DNA from 4 places in the Paenibacillus sp. 05T425 genome. Region 1 is predicted to be linked to each of the others. Evidence: riboswitches for the same ligand, from Rfam matches in the RefSeq annotation. Region 1 holds a riboswitch; each other region holds the start of a gene.
What was found. A riboswitch is a leader RNA that binds a small molecule or an ion and turns the genes downstream of it on or off. The one in region 1 is predicted to bind cyclic di-AMP.
Positions count from the first base shown of each region.

Region 2: another riboswitch for cyclic di-AMP. It lies ahead of AC1DF0_RS10885 (TrkH family potassium uptake protein); the one in region 1 lies ahead of AC1DF0_RS23985 (ABC transporter ATP-binding protein).
Region 3: another riboswitch for cyclic di-AMP. It lies ahead of AC1DF0_RS30640 (ubiquitin-like domain-containing protein); the one in region 1 lies ahead of AC1DF0_RS23985 (ABC transporter ATP-binding protein).
Region 4: another riboswitch for cyclic di-AMP. It lies ahead of AC1DF0_RS29000 (C40 family peptidase); the one in region 1 lies ahead of AC1DF0_RS23985 (ABC transporter ATP-binding protein).

Region 1 is NZ_JBFTLA010000011.1:181,333-184,446, forward strand. Features, by position in the region: gene thiD (bifunctional hydroxymethylpyrimidine kinase/phosphomethylpyrimidine kinase) at 1-819, shown strand, start outside; cyclic di-AMP (ydaO/yuaA leader) riboswitch at 959-1,124, shown strand; gene AC1DF0_RS23985 (ABC transporter ATP-binding protein) at 1,246-2,130, shown strand; gene AC1DF0_RS23990 (ABC transporter permease subunit) at 2,137-2,934, shown strand; gene AC1DF0_RS23995 (ABC transporter permease subunit) at 2,961-3,114, shown strand, end outside.
Region 2 is NZ_JBFTLA010000004.1:397,733-400,846, reverse strand. Features, by position in the region: gene AC1DF0_RS10885 (TrkH family potassium uptake protein) at 1-1,275, opposite strand, end outside; cyclic di-AMP (ydaO/yuaA leader) riboswitch at 1,370-1,544, opposite strand; gene AC1DF0_RS10880 (lysostaphin resistance A-like protein) at 1,792-3,114, shown strand, end outside.
Region 3 is NZ_JBFTLA010000025.1:10,176-13,289, forward strand. Features, by position in the region: gene AC1DF0_RS30630 (HD domain-containing protein) at 1-407, shown strand, start outside; gene AC1DF0_RS30635 (TatD family hydrolase) at 415-1,188, shown strand; cyclic di-AMP (ydaO/yuaA leader) riboswitch at 1,373-1,558, shown strand; gene AC1DF0_RS30640 (ubiquitin-like domain-containing protein) at 1,813-2,961, shown strand.
Region 4 is NZ_JBFTLA010000019.1:41,081-44,194, forward strand. Features, by position in the region: gene AC1DF0_RS28995 (hypothetical protein) at 1-736, shown strand, start outside; cyclic di-AMP (ydaO/yuaA leader) riboswitch at 1,089-1,282, shown strand; gene AC1DF0_RS29000 (C40 family peptidase) at 1,286-1,762, shown strand; gene AC1DF0_RS29005 (MFS transporter) at 1,888-3,114, opposite strand.

The DNA.
Region 1 (3,114 bases):
TTAACGATCGCGGGCTCCGATAGCGGTGGAGGCGCGGGCATTCAGGCCGATCTGAAAACGTTCCAAGAGCTTGGCGTCTTCGGCATGTCCGCCATCACGGCGGTGACTGCCCAGAATACGCTTGGCGTACATGGCGTATATCCAATGAGTCCAGATGCGATTATTGGGCAAATCCATGCGGTCGGCAACGATATCGGGGTTGATGCCGTGAAGACTGGCATGCTGTTCAGCAGCGAAATCATATTAGCAGTTGCCGAAGCGATCCGGACGTTCGGATGGACGAAGGTTGTCGTAGATCCGGTTATGGTAGCCAAAGGCGGCGCGGTACTTCTGCAAGAAGAGGCAATTCGCGCCTTAACGGGCAAGCTATTGCCGCTTACGGAAGTCGTGACGCCTAACATTCCGGAAGCCGAGCAGCTTACGGGCAACTCTATTCGGAGTAAAACGGATAAAGAAGAAGCGGCAAGGAGACTCGCCGGCTTCGGTGCCCGGTATGTCATTATCAAAGGTGGTCACGACGAGGGAGCGGAAGCCGTGGATTTGCTGTTCGACGGCCGTTATTTTACCGAGCTGGCAGGCAAGCGAATCGCTACGGGGCATACGCATGGCACGGGATGCACATTCTCAGCTGCTCTTGCAGCCGGACTCGCTAGGAGGCTTGATGTTGAGTGTGCGATGCGCGAGGCGAAAGCTTTCATCCAAGCTGCGATCGAAGACGGGATAAATATCGGCGGCGGCCGCGGACCAACGAACCACTGGGCGTACAAGCGCAGCCGAACGTCTATCTCCATGCTATATGACGAAAATACAAGCAAATAATGGCATACTTATCGATAATAAGTGCTACTGCCCAATTAAGCCGATGCCATTCAAGGATTGGATCAAAAATCAGCTAAAACCCTCTGAATTTAGGTTTTACTTTGCATAAGGTTGGGCGTATGATTTGTTCAACAACTAAATTAGTCAAACGCTAAATTCCCGAACAGGGAAACGGGGGACCCGACCGAAACCATCCGAATGGTTTCATGGGGTGAATCCTTTCGCTTGCCTTAGCAAGCATGAGGTAGGGCACTCTCAAGCCCGAATCCGACAGCTAACCTCGTAAGCGTATTGAGAGAGAACCGCGATCGTTCCTTGCATAGGCTCGTCTTTTTCGTTATGCAAGAAGTCCGAGAGTAGAGTATCTCTGCTCTCTGGGCTTCTTTTTGTTGCGTATAAGCATGGAAATTACGAGGAGGCTGCCCAATGAATGCGATCGAAATTAACAAACTGACCAAGACTTACGGCAAAGCAAGAGGAATAACTGATATTAGTTTTTCCATTGAAGAGGGAGAAATTTTTGGGTTTATCGGGCCGAACGGGGCAGGTAAATCAACGACGATCCGAACGTTATTGTCTCTCATCTATCCGACAAGCGGCAGCGCTACGATATTCGGTAAAGACTGCATCAAGTTTGCTCCGGAAATCAAAAAGGAAATCGGCTATTTGCCGTCGGAGGTTTTTTATTACGACAATATGAAGGTCGCAGACCTGTTGAATTACTCAGCCAGCTTTTTCAAAAAGGATTGCAAAAAAAGAATAAAAGAATTGGCTGAAATGATGGATCTGGATCTAACGAAAAAAATAGATGACCTGTCTTTAGGCAACAAAAAGAAAGTGGGTATCGTTCAAGGGCTGCTCCATAGCCCGAAGCTCATTATTCTTGATGAACCTACCAGCGGCCTTGATCCGCTCATGCAGCAAAAGTTTTTCGAATTGCTTGAAGAAGAGAATAAAAAAGGAGCCACAATATTATTCTCCTCCCATATCTTAAGCGAAGTTCAGCGGCTATGTAATCGAGTTGCGATTATTAAAGAAGGAAAGGTCGTTACGGTCGAAAAAATCAGTACTTTAAAAGAAAATAACTACAAAAAGTTTACGGTAGATACATCCGAACAACTAGAACGCGATTTCTTCAATATGGCCGGCGTGAACAATATTTCKGTGAATGGGAAAACAACGAGCTTTTTATTTAAAGGCAACATCAACCATGTGATGAGAAAAATAGCTGAAATTGAAATCGAGAACCTATGGATCGAAGAGCCGAACCTTGAGGAAATCTTTATGCATTATTATGAAAAAGGGGTCTGATCGGCGATGAATATGTTTGTGCATGAGTTGAAAGCGTACAGAAAATCGATGCTGATATGGACGCTCTCTTTAATTGGCATCATGATCTTATTCCTCTCGCTCTTTCCCGGCATGTCCAAGGACATTGACGAATTTACCAAGGTGCTGGAAGGCTATCCCGAAGGCGTCAGAAAAGCGCTAGGAATTGAGCTCGATAGCATAGGGACCCTATTAGGCTTTTATTCTTATATTTTCATGTACATTACGCTCTGCGGCGCTATTCAAGCGATGATTCTGGGAACGTCGATTGTTTCCAAGGAGGTCCGTGAGAAAACAGCAGACTTTCTCTTAACGAAACCTGTAACGCGCACGCAAATAATGACTTCCAAGCTGATGGCTGCAGTTGTTTCATTAGCGGTTACGAATGTTCTATATCTCATTGCGGCAAACCTCATGGCAGTCCAGATGAAGACGGAAGATTATAGCGGGAAACTATTTTTTATGATTTCGATAACCTTGTTGTTTATACAGCTCATTTTTCTTGCTATAGGAATTATCGTTTCCGTTGTGTTTCCTAAGATCAAGGCTGTGTTATCCGTTTCACTAGGTACCGTGTTCGCCTTTTTTGTAATCGGCATGCTCGTTGCGGCAGGCGATGATGGCGCCAAACGTTATTTGTCTCCGTTCAAATATTTTGACCCTAAGCTGATTATCGAAAGCTCCAAGTATGAAGCTTCCTATCTCACGGCTGCTATCGGCATCATTATCGTTTCCGTCGCTGCCAGCTACGCCGTCTATAGGAAAAAAGATGTTCATGCTGTATAAGAGAAAACGACAGGATGGGGTGCAAAATGAATGTTTTTTACAGGGAAATGAAGACGTACCGAAAATCGATTATTTTTTGGAGTATTGGAATCATTCTGTTGCTTGCAAGCGGTATGAACAAATATGAAGCAACGGCAGCAAGCGGACAGCTTAACAGCATGATGGAGGATATGCCCAAAG
Region 2 (3,114 bases), on a different contig from region 1:
GAGCGTTAATGGACCTAGCCGACCGGCAAACATCGTGAATGCAATAATCATTTTGCTAATATCGCTAAGCTCCGGGGTCAATCCAATGGATAGTCCTACGGTGCCGAACGCGGATGTTGCCTCGAACAATATTTTCATGAACGGCTGATTCTCGATCGTTGCAAGAATCATCGTCACGACCACGACGAGCGTTAACGACAAAATCGTAATCGTCAGCGCCTTGAATATGCGGTCCTTGGCAAGCCGATAGCGGAAGAAGACGATATCCTCACGTCCGCGAATCATCGAGATTACGGCGCCGATAAGCACCGTGAACGTCGTGGTTTTAATGCCGCCCCCCGTCGAGCCCGGCGATGCGCCGATGAACATAAGGATGATCGTAAAGAAGACGGTAGCCTGCCTTAGAGCTGTATAATCGAGCGTATTGGCGCCAGCCGTACGCGGTGTAATGGATTGGAATAATGAGGCCCATATCTTGCCTCCCCAATCGAGCGAGCCGAGCGTGAGGGGGTTCGTGAATTCGAAAACAAACAACACAATCGCGCCTAACGCGATCAATGTCCCCGTCATGGCGAGAACGATTTTACTATGCAGCGACAGCTTGCGCTTCTTCCGATATTCCATTAGATCTGACATAACGACGAAGCCGAGTCCTCCGAATACGATTAGCATCATTGCGGCAATATTAACGATTGGATCGGACACATACAGCGTTAAGCTGCGGTAATCTCCGAAAATATCGAAGCCGGCGTTGTTGAACAGCGATACGGCGTGGAAAGCGCCGAAGAAAGCTGCCTTGCCAAGCGGCATATCGAACGAGAACCGGAACGTGAAAAGCAGCATCCCGACGAGTTCAATAGATAGCGAGTAGTAGATGACGCGGCGAATTAGCCTAATAATGCCCTCCATGCTTGTCTGATTCATCGCCTCTTGAAGAATCAGCCTCTCGCGCAGCGATATTTTCCGCCGCAAAACGAGCGCGATTAGCGTTGCCATCGTCATGAAGCCGAGGCCGCCAAGCTGGAACAGCACCATCAGAACGATCTGGCCGGCTGTCGAGAAATAGGTGCCGGTATCGACGACGACGAGGCCGGTCACGCATGTCGCTGAAGTCGCCGTGAACAAAGCGTCTATGAAGTTCAGCCGTTCGCCTGTTGCCGAGGCGAAGGGCAAAGAGAGCAAAAATGCCCCAATGAATATAATGAGCGCGAAGCCGCTAACAAGTATCCTCGGCGGAGACCAGTTCTTCACGTCCCAAATCCATGCGAATTTCATCTTATATTGTGCACCTCAATCTTCGAAAATCTGCTGCGTTATCGTTATAAGCGCACAAAAAAAAGCACTGGAAGCTCAAGTGCTCAAGAAGATGAGTCCTGTTCCAATACGCCTACGAGGTTAGCTGACGGATTCGGGCCTGGACAGGCAGCCCTATTCAATCGCCTGAAGCTGCGCTCCGGCAATGTAGAAATTCACCCCATGCCGCCGGATGCCCGGCAACAATATGGTTCCCCCGTTTTCCTAAGGAAATTCGGCTGTGCTATTCATTTGGTATGACGATAACGATTATAAGCCCAAATACGTCCTTGCATAAAGCTCCCTTTTCTCACATTAGAGGCTATATTCGACCAAAAAGACGCAGTTATGCGCTTCACCTTGCCCTACACTTCATGAACATCGTTATTTCGCGGGTTTATGAAAATAAAGACCTACTTTCAATGGATAATTCAGGGAACGTTGTGATATGGTAGTATAGTATGCTTCATCCTACTCCTATACGCATGAGGTGAACTGATGATCGATTCAATTAAACACAAGGAATGGAAGCGTTACATATGGGCAGCCGTTATTTGTCTTCTAATTTACATGTTCGTCGATATCGTCCCGCTAATAAAGGCGAGCTCTTCAGATGAGCTAGGCGGCAGAGCCATCAGCAAAGCACAAGCAGAGCAGGCAGCCGCGTCGTTCGCCGAGAAGCTCGTAGGACGAGAGGTGGACTCCGCCAAAGCCGTCCATCAATCCGACAAGCTTATGAACGGCTACCTTACGCGCGATGAGCTGACAGAGGCGTATGCTGATCAATACGATAAACAATTTCCAACCGATACGTATCAAGTCGAGGTCGACTTCGAAGGGACAGGCGGCAAAGGATTCGTCTACGTCCATATGCAGAGTGAACGTATCGTGGCCTGGAATCTGCATGGCGGCGAGCCTGTTCGGGACGACGATCCGGAAATCGATAAGCTGAGCATCGCGTTGCTCGAGGAGCAAGGGTTCCGTGCAGAGGAACTTGCAAGCGGAGCGGCCTATCCGAACGGCGAGTGGGGAGTTAGCCCAAGCGACCATTCGATCGGCCAATCGAAGCTGCAAGTGACGATTGCCGTAAGCTTGATCGACGGCAAGCCCGTTATGACGAAATACAAGCCAGCCTTCATTCCGCCGGCAGAGTATAGGGACTATGTGAAAGGCCAAGACAAGTGGGCGCAATTCATGACCGGCTTCGGCTACTTCCTCATGAGCTTTATCCTGTTCGTGCTTGCGGTCATCTACGCCGTCCTTTACCGAGGACATACGTCATTCAAGCGCGGAATCGTACTCACTATCATTTACTTCGTTACGTATGTCATCATCAATATAAACGTACTCGACGGAGTTAGAGCATCGCTAGGCGAAAATGAGCTCGGCGGTCAGACGATTCTGATAACCGCCATATTCACCGTCCTATTGTCTATTCCGATGGCCGGCTCGATCTATATCTCGCTCGTGGCGGGCGACGGCTTGTGGAAGGCGCAAGGACGCGCCTTATGGCCGCGTTTCGGCCAGCCTGGGTACGGAACGTACGTGTGGCGCAGCATGGGGCTTGGCTACTGCTTCGCCGCTATTCTGTTCGCGCTGCAGGCGGCCATCTTCATCGGCTTGAAACTCACGATCGGCACATGGTCGACCAGTGACGTTACGCAATCGCCATACAACATGAGTTATCTATGGCTCATGCCCGTGCTTGCTTGGGCGGCAGCTATATCCGAAGAAGCCGTATTCCGGTTCTTCGGCATCGGCCTGTTCCGCAAATGGTTCAAAAATACGTTCGTAGCAGCCATTATCCCAACCGCATCATGG
Region 3 (3,114 bases), on a different contig from region 1:
CACTGCTGGCCGACCTATGCGACCGCTTCCTGAATCGACGATTATACAAGTACATAACGATCGATGATCCTGAGCCTACTTTATTAGAAGAAATACGTTTGCTGTTCCTCTCAATCGGCATGATTCCGGAGTACCATATGGAGCTGGATTTCCCGTTCGATCTGCCGTATGACGTGTATCGTCCCGACAGACAAGAGGGAGAAAAGAAAGAAAAAGCGCCGATTTTGTTGTTGGATCATCAGGATGAAATAAGTGAAATATCGGCTAAATCCGACATTGTTAGATCGATCACCGGTTTACATCAGGGACAGTATCATTTGTATTTTCCAGAGGAGCCGCTCAGGATGAATATTTCGCAGATTAGTCCTCATTTGAAACAACTATTTCAGCTTAATGAAGGAGTATAACATCAACATGACATATTTATTTGATACGCATACCCATCTAGACTCACATAAGTTCGACGAGGACCGTAAAGAGGTAATTGAGCGAGCGAGAGAAGCGGGCGTTGATCTGCTGCTCAATATCGGCTTCAATCGGGAGACGATCCCGACAACGATTGCGCTTGCGGAAGCTTATGACTTTATCTACGCAGCGGTTGGCTGGCACCCTGTCGACAGCATCGATATGACGCCAGACGACTTGGAATGGATTGAACGTCTATGCGAGCATCCGAAAGTTGTCGCAATAGGCGAGATAGGACTTGATTACCATTGGGACACTTCACCTAAGGATGTGCAGCATCGTGTATTTCGGGAGCAGATTAGGCTGGCGCGAAAGGTGAAGAAGCCGATCGTCATCCACAATAGGGATGCGCATGAGGATATCGTTAAGATCTTGCGCGAGGAGAATGCGGCAGAGGTTGGAGGCGTCATGCACTGCTATTCCGGCAGTTGGGAGACGGCCAAAGCCTGCCTCGATATGAACTTCTATATCTCGTTCGGGGGACCGGTTACATTCCAAAATGCACGCGTGCCAAAAGAGGTGCTGAAGCAAGTTCCATTGGACCGATTATTGATCGAAACGGACGCCCCTTATTTGACCCCTCACCCGTTCCGAGGGAAGCGAAATGAGTCCGCTTACGTCTCTCTTGTCGCCCAGTCTGCTGCCGAGCTATTGGGTAAATCCGTGGAAGAAATAGCCAAAATTACGACCGAAAACGGTAAAAAATGTTTTGGTATTGTTTAAAAACGGTAGGAAACGAGAGATTCAATGACCTTTTAGGCGATAAAACTGGATTTTGTTCAGGAAATCTTTAATCTTTTCCGACTTTAACCAGCTTTTTCGCTTAAATCGTCTTTTATCGCTTCTTTACAACAGACCGCCCGTGAAGGTATGATTCATTTCAGAGTTATTACTTTTTGTATTGGATTTCCAGTTTGCGCTTAATCTCCGGAAGGAGAACGGGGGACCCAAGTGCGGGTATTTGAAGGACCGCGCTTTGATCTTTTCAGGGGTGAATTTCGAAGCCATTGCCATGAGCATTGCGATTTCGAATAGGGCAGCTCTCTTGCCCGAATCCGTCAGCTAACCTCGTAAGCGTTCATAGAGAGCGATCAACCTCGTGCACCCATTTTTATGATATCTCGTGTAGACATCCGAGAAGCCACGATACAGATCCTCTGTCGACGGCTTCTTTTTATTTTCGAATAATCGGGAAATCGTCGTCATAGGGTTAGTCATGGAGGTGAGAGGATCGAGAAAAGAAGTAGAATTACTGGATTGCGTGCTCGCACGCCAATATACTATAGTCGCGTCAGTTGTAATCATGCGTAACACTTGGCGGCGGGGCTATGAAGGAGGACCGATGAAATGGGCACAATCCAGGTAAAGGACACCCATGGGAAACGATCATCCAGCATGTCTTTCGCAATGCGATGGAAGCATGAAAATTTGCGTTTGATACTACTCAGTGCTATTATCTCAATCGCTATGACTTTCATGTTACTGGTGTTGTTGTACGGAACGGCTGTCAAAAGCGTCTCCGTAGTAGTGAATGGACAAGAAACCGTTGTAGAAACAAAGCAATGGGTCCTGCAACGCCTACTGGATGAACAAGCTATTACGATTGGCGAGCATGACAAGGTTTCGGTGCCTCTGAATGCAGCCATTAAAGACGGCGATCGCGTTGAAATTAATCATGCGGTGGCGGTCAATGTAACGGCGGATGGCAAGACATCAACGGTGTACACGACAGAAGGAACTGTGCAAGCGGCGATCGAGCAATTAAATATTTCTGTTCGTAATCATGATAAAGTAGTACCGTCGCTTAACTCATCTGTCGAAGAGGATATGTCGGTAACCGTTGTACGCGTCGATACGAAAGTATCGGAGAGCGAGCGGGCGATGCCATTCTCTATCGTGAAGAAAGAAGATCCGACGCTGGAGGTCGGCAAGGAGAAGCTGATCCAGACCGGTAAGCAAGGCCTTATCGTTGAGCATATTCAGAAGCAGTACGAGGATGGCGTGCTTGTTTCTAAGCAAATGGTCAGCAAAGTAATCGAGACCGCTGCTGTCGATCAAGTCGTGGCAGTCGGTACGAAGAAGCCTGAGCCGAAGGTAACCGTGCTCTCTAACAGTAGTCCTACTGTGGAGACGTTGACGAAGAACGGTGTAACGCTTAAGGCGAAGAGCATCTTGAAGAACGTCACGTTAACTGCGTATTCCGCTGGCGTGGAATCGACGGGCAAGGACGAAAGCCACCCTCAATACGGCATTACGGCGTCCGGAACGAAAGTGACGGAAGGAAGAACGATCGCGGTTGATCCGAAGGTAATCCCGATCGGCTGGTGGGTATTCATTGAAGGCATCGGATTCCGCCGGGCAGAGGATACGGGAAGCGCAATAAAGGGCAATAAGATCGACGTGTATTTCGGCAGTCAGAAGACTGCGGAGAAGTTCGGACGCAAGAAGGGTTACACCGTGTACGTTATTGGACCGAACAAACCGTCATCCACTTAGTGCTTTATCGGCAGCTAACTGTTTATCATCATCTTATCGTAATGTACAATTAAATATGCCATCATAAGAAGAGGCTAAGCCTCTTCTTTTTGTAGTTTTATTGACGCAAATAAGGCAGCAATTGTTGCAGAGTTATTTAAGTAAATGAGGAAG
Region 4 (3,114 bases), on a different contig from region 1:
CTTCCTCTATCGATTTATCGATTCGGTCGTCTCGCCCTTGCTGCGCCGGTTTCCAGCTGCATACCCGTCTGATACAGCCGTTCACCTCTTCCTGACCGAGGCGCAGTTCCAACTGCTGAAGACCGACATCCTTACGCCTTATGTATGGATGCTAGGCGGCTTGTTCGCCATCCGCATGTTGCTGACTCCCCTGTTCAATGCCGGACTGTTCTATTCGCTGCACCATTCTAGTACGCGAGGCGAAGGCGCGGCCGGCGGCGGCACTAAATTTGTAGAAGGCATTCGCAAAGCTTGGAAACCGGTCATGCTGCTCCACTGGGCGGAGGCCGCGCTAGCACTTGCTCCCGGATTCTGGGTGCTGCCTCATGCGCTCGACGCATACCTGCAAGGCGGATCGAACGTCGACCTGCTGCAATCCGTCCTTCCCGGCGCTGGACTATGGCTGTTCTGGGGCGTGCTGCTGCATCTGCTCTTCCTGGCCATGCAGCTTGGCGCCGCCTCAAAAGAAGGCATCCTCCACTCGCTCGGGCGCGCGCTGAGGCATATCGTCTCCTTCGCTGCCATCTCGCTGGTTATGTGGGCCATCGGAGCCGGATTAGGACTTCTCATCACCGGTGTATCGCTGCTATGGGCCGGACTATTCGCACTCATCCTTCATCAAGGCTACAACTTGGTGCGAACGCTCGTCCGAGTATGGACCATTGCCGCTCAATACGAATGCCTGCAATCCAAGTAGCTTCATTATCTTAGCCCGCTTTAGCTCAAATACCCCCGAATCTACGCCTGTCCTATTATGGCGAATTCGGGGGTTTTTACGTTATCATCCTACTAATGACGGCGACAGCCTTTTTTGCTAGAAAGATGAGAATCCTCTCACCATTAGTACCTTGGGGTCATACTTTACAGAATATCCACATAATAAATGAAATCGAGTATCGATTATTTAGTCCCTCGGTCCTAGTTGAGGCTTTATTATTACATGAAAAATGATTATACGAAGCAGTTTGTCAAAAGATTACATGAGAATTATTAGAATTTTGTTAGAAAGGCAGGAGATGAATGAAAAAAATCGAATAATTGTCAAGAGCAAAACAAAACTGCCTAATTTCCTAGCGGAAAACGGGGGAACCACTCTGGGTGAATTGATTCCGACGCCACGGCTATAAGTCATACCGCCTCTGTAGAAGAGGATATCATCGACTTGTTCGTAGCGCCTGAGGAATCATAGGGAACCTTCAACCGAACCCCACAGCTAACCTCGTCGGCACCGGAAGGAGTTTCACAATTGAAAAAGGTTACCGTAATGCTTTTGGGGCTTGCGCTCTTGCTCGCTGTTCAAGCGGGAAGCGTTTTCGCAGACTCCAAAATGAACGGATTTATCAATGACGTCATTGGTACTCCGTACAAAAGCGGTGGAACTACCGCGAAAGGCTTCGATTGCTCCGGCTTCACGAGCTATGTGTTCGCTAAGATGGGCATCGATCTTCCTCGCGTTTCCTCCGATCAAGCAACAGTTGGCACGAAGGTCGCTAAAGATGACCTGATTGCCGGGGATCTTGTGTTCTTCGACACAAGCGGCGGAAACAACGGCGCAATTTCCCACGTCGGCATCTACATAGGGGACGGCAACATTGTACACGCTTCGGTTAGCCGCGGCGTTGTAGTCGACAAGCTCGATTCCACTTACTACAAACCTCGTTATGTGACAGCACGTCGCATTCTTAGCGAGGAAGCATTTACCACTTACGCCGACGCAAAATAGTTTCACCCTTTACAACAAAGCCGCAGTCTGTTCGTCCACTCGCGACAACAGTCTGCGGCTTTGTTGTTTTTCTGACAAAATAGGCCACCCCAACAGCCTGCAGGCTGTTGGGGTGCTATTACTTTCTATTTATTACGCACAGCATCGCGCCGCTGCGACTGCCCTCTGCCTAGCACAAGCATTGCGCCCAGTACGAGCAGCATGATCAGAACCAGTACGCTTACATACCAAAGCGTAACCCCGCCGTCATATCGATCCATGAACCAGCCGGTAACGCGAGGGAAGATTGCCCCGCCAAGCCCGCCGCATGCTACGAGCAAGCTCGTCGTCCGCTCAGTCATGCCTGGGATTAACGCATTCGCATAGACAAGGGCGATACCGAATATACCCGAGAAGAACAGACCGCTTAAAGCGACGAAGAAGAGCATCCAGCTGAGCTGACCCATGAGCGCCATTAATGCGAACACGATCGTTGCTCCGCCAGTAGCAATAAACAAATACTTCGCATACCCCATTTTCTCCGCCAACGTGCCTGCAAATATACGTCCGAACACCATTGTTGCCCAGAACAGGCTGAGCGCTGCCGCAGCACTCGACTCATTTACCTGCGAACGCTCAATAAGCAAGGAAGGCAAGTAATTGGAGAAGCTCATCTCCATGCCTACGTAGATCATGAAGAACGCTGCCGACAGCAGCAAGAACGGAAGCGCAGTGCGCGGATAACCGAATATACCTGTTCTTGCACCTGCCGCCCCTTGCTCCATGCTGCTGCTCACCGCTGCTTTCGGCGGTTGAAATCCGATCTGCTCGTCCAGCTTGCCGAAGGACATCGTGAGCCACAATACGAATGTAACGCCCGACAGTGCCGCCAGTATCGGGAACGATACCTGCCATACGTTCTGAGCGATCAAATAAGCGGCTGCAACCGGTATAATAAGTGCGCCGACGCCAAAAAACGTTTCTAGCCGGCTCATTGCCGAAGCCTTGCCCTTAGCAAGGTCGATGATCATCGCGCCGACGACCGCTTCCGTCATGCCGAAGCCGAACCCCGCGAGAGGAGCGACGGCCAGCATCCAGCCCCAGGGAAGAAGCAGGCTGTAAGCGGCCTCGCTTAAAGTAAGCGCGCCAAGCGCAATAAGCACCGCGCCTCGCTTGCCGATTCTTGCCGTGATGGAGGGAGCCAGTATGACACCGACCAGGAAGCCGAGAAATTGATTCATAATCCATTGTCCGCCGTCTTTGTACGTGAGCCCATAATGATCAATCAGCTGCTCCAATATCGATCCGCCTACCACATGCGCAATACCGATTACCAAGTAAGACAGACAGCCGATCCATATTAACTTCTTCAT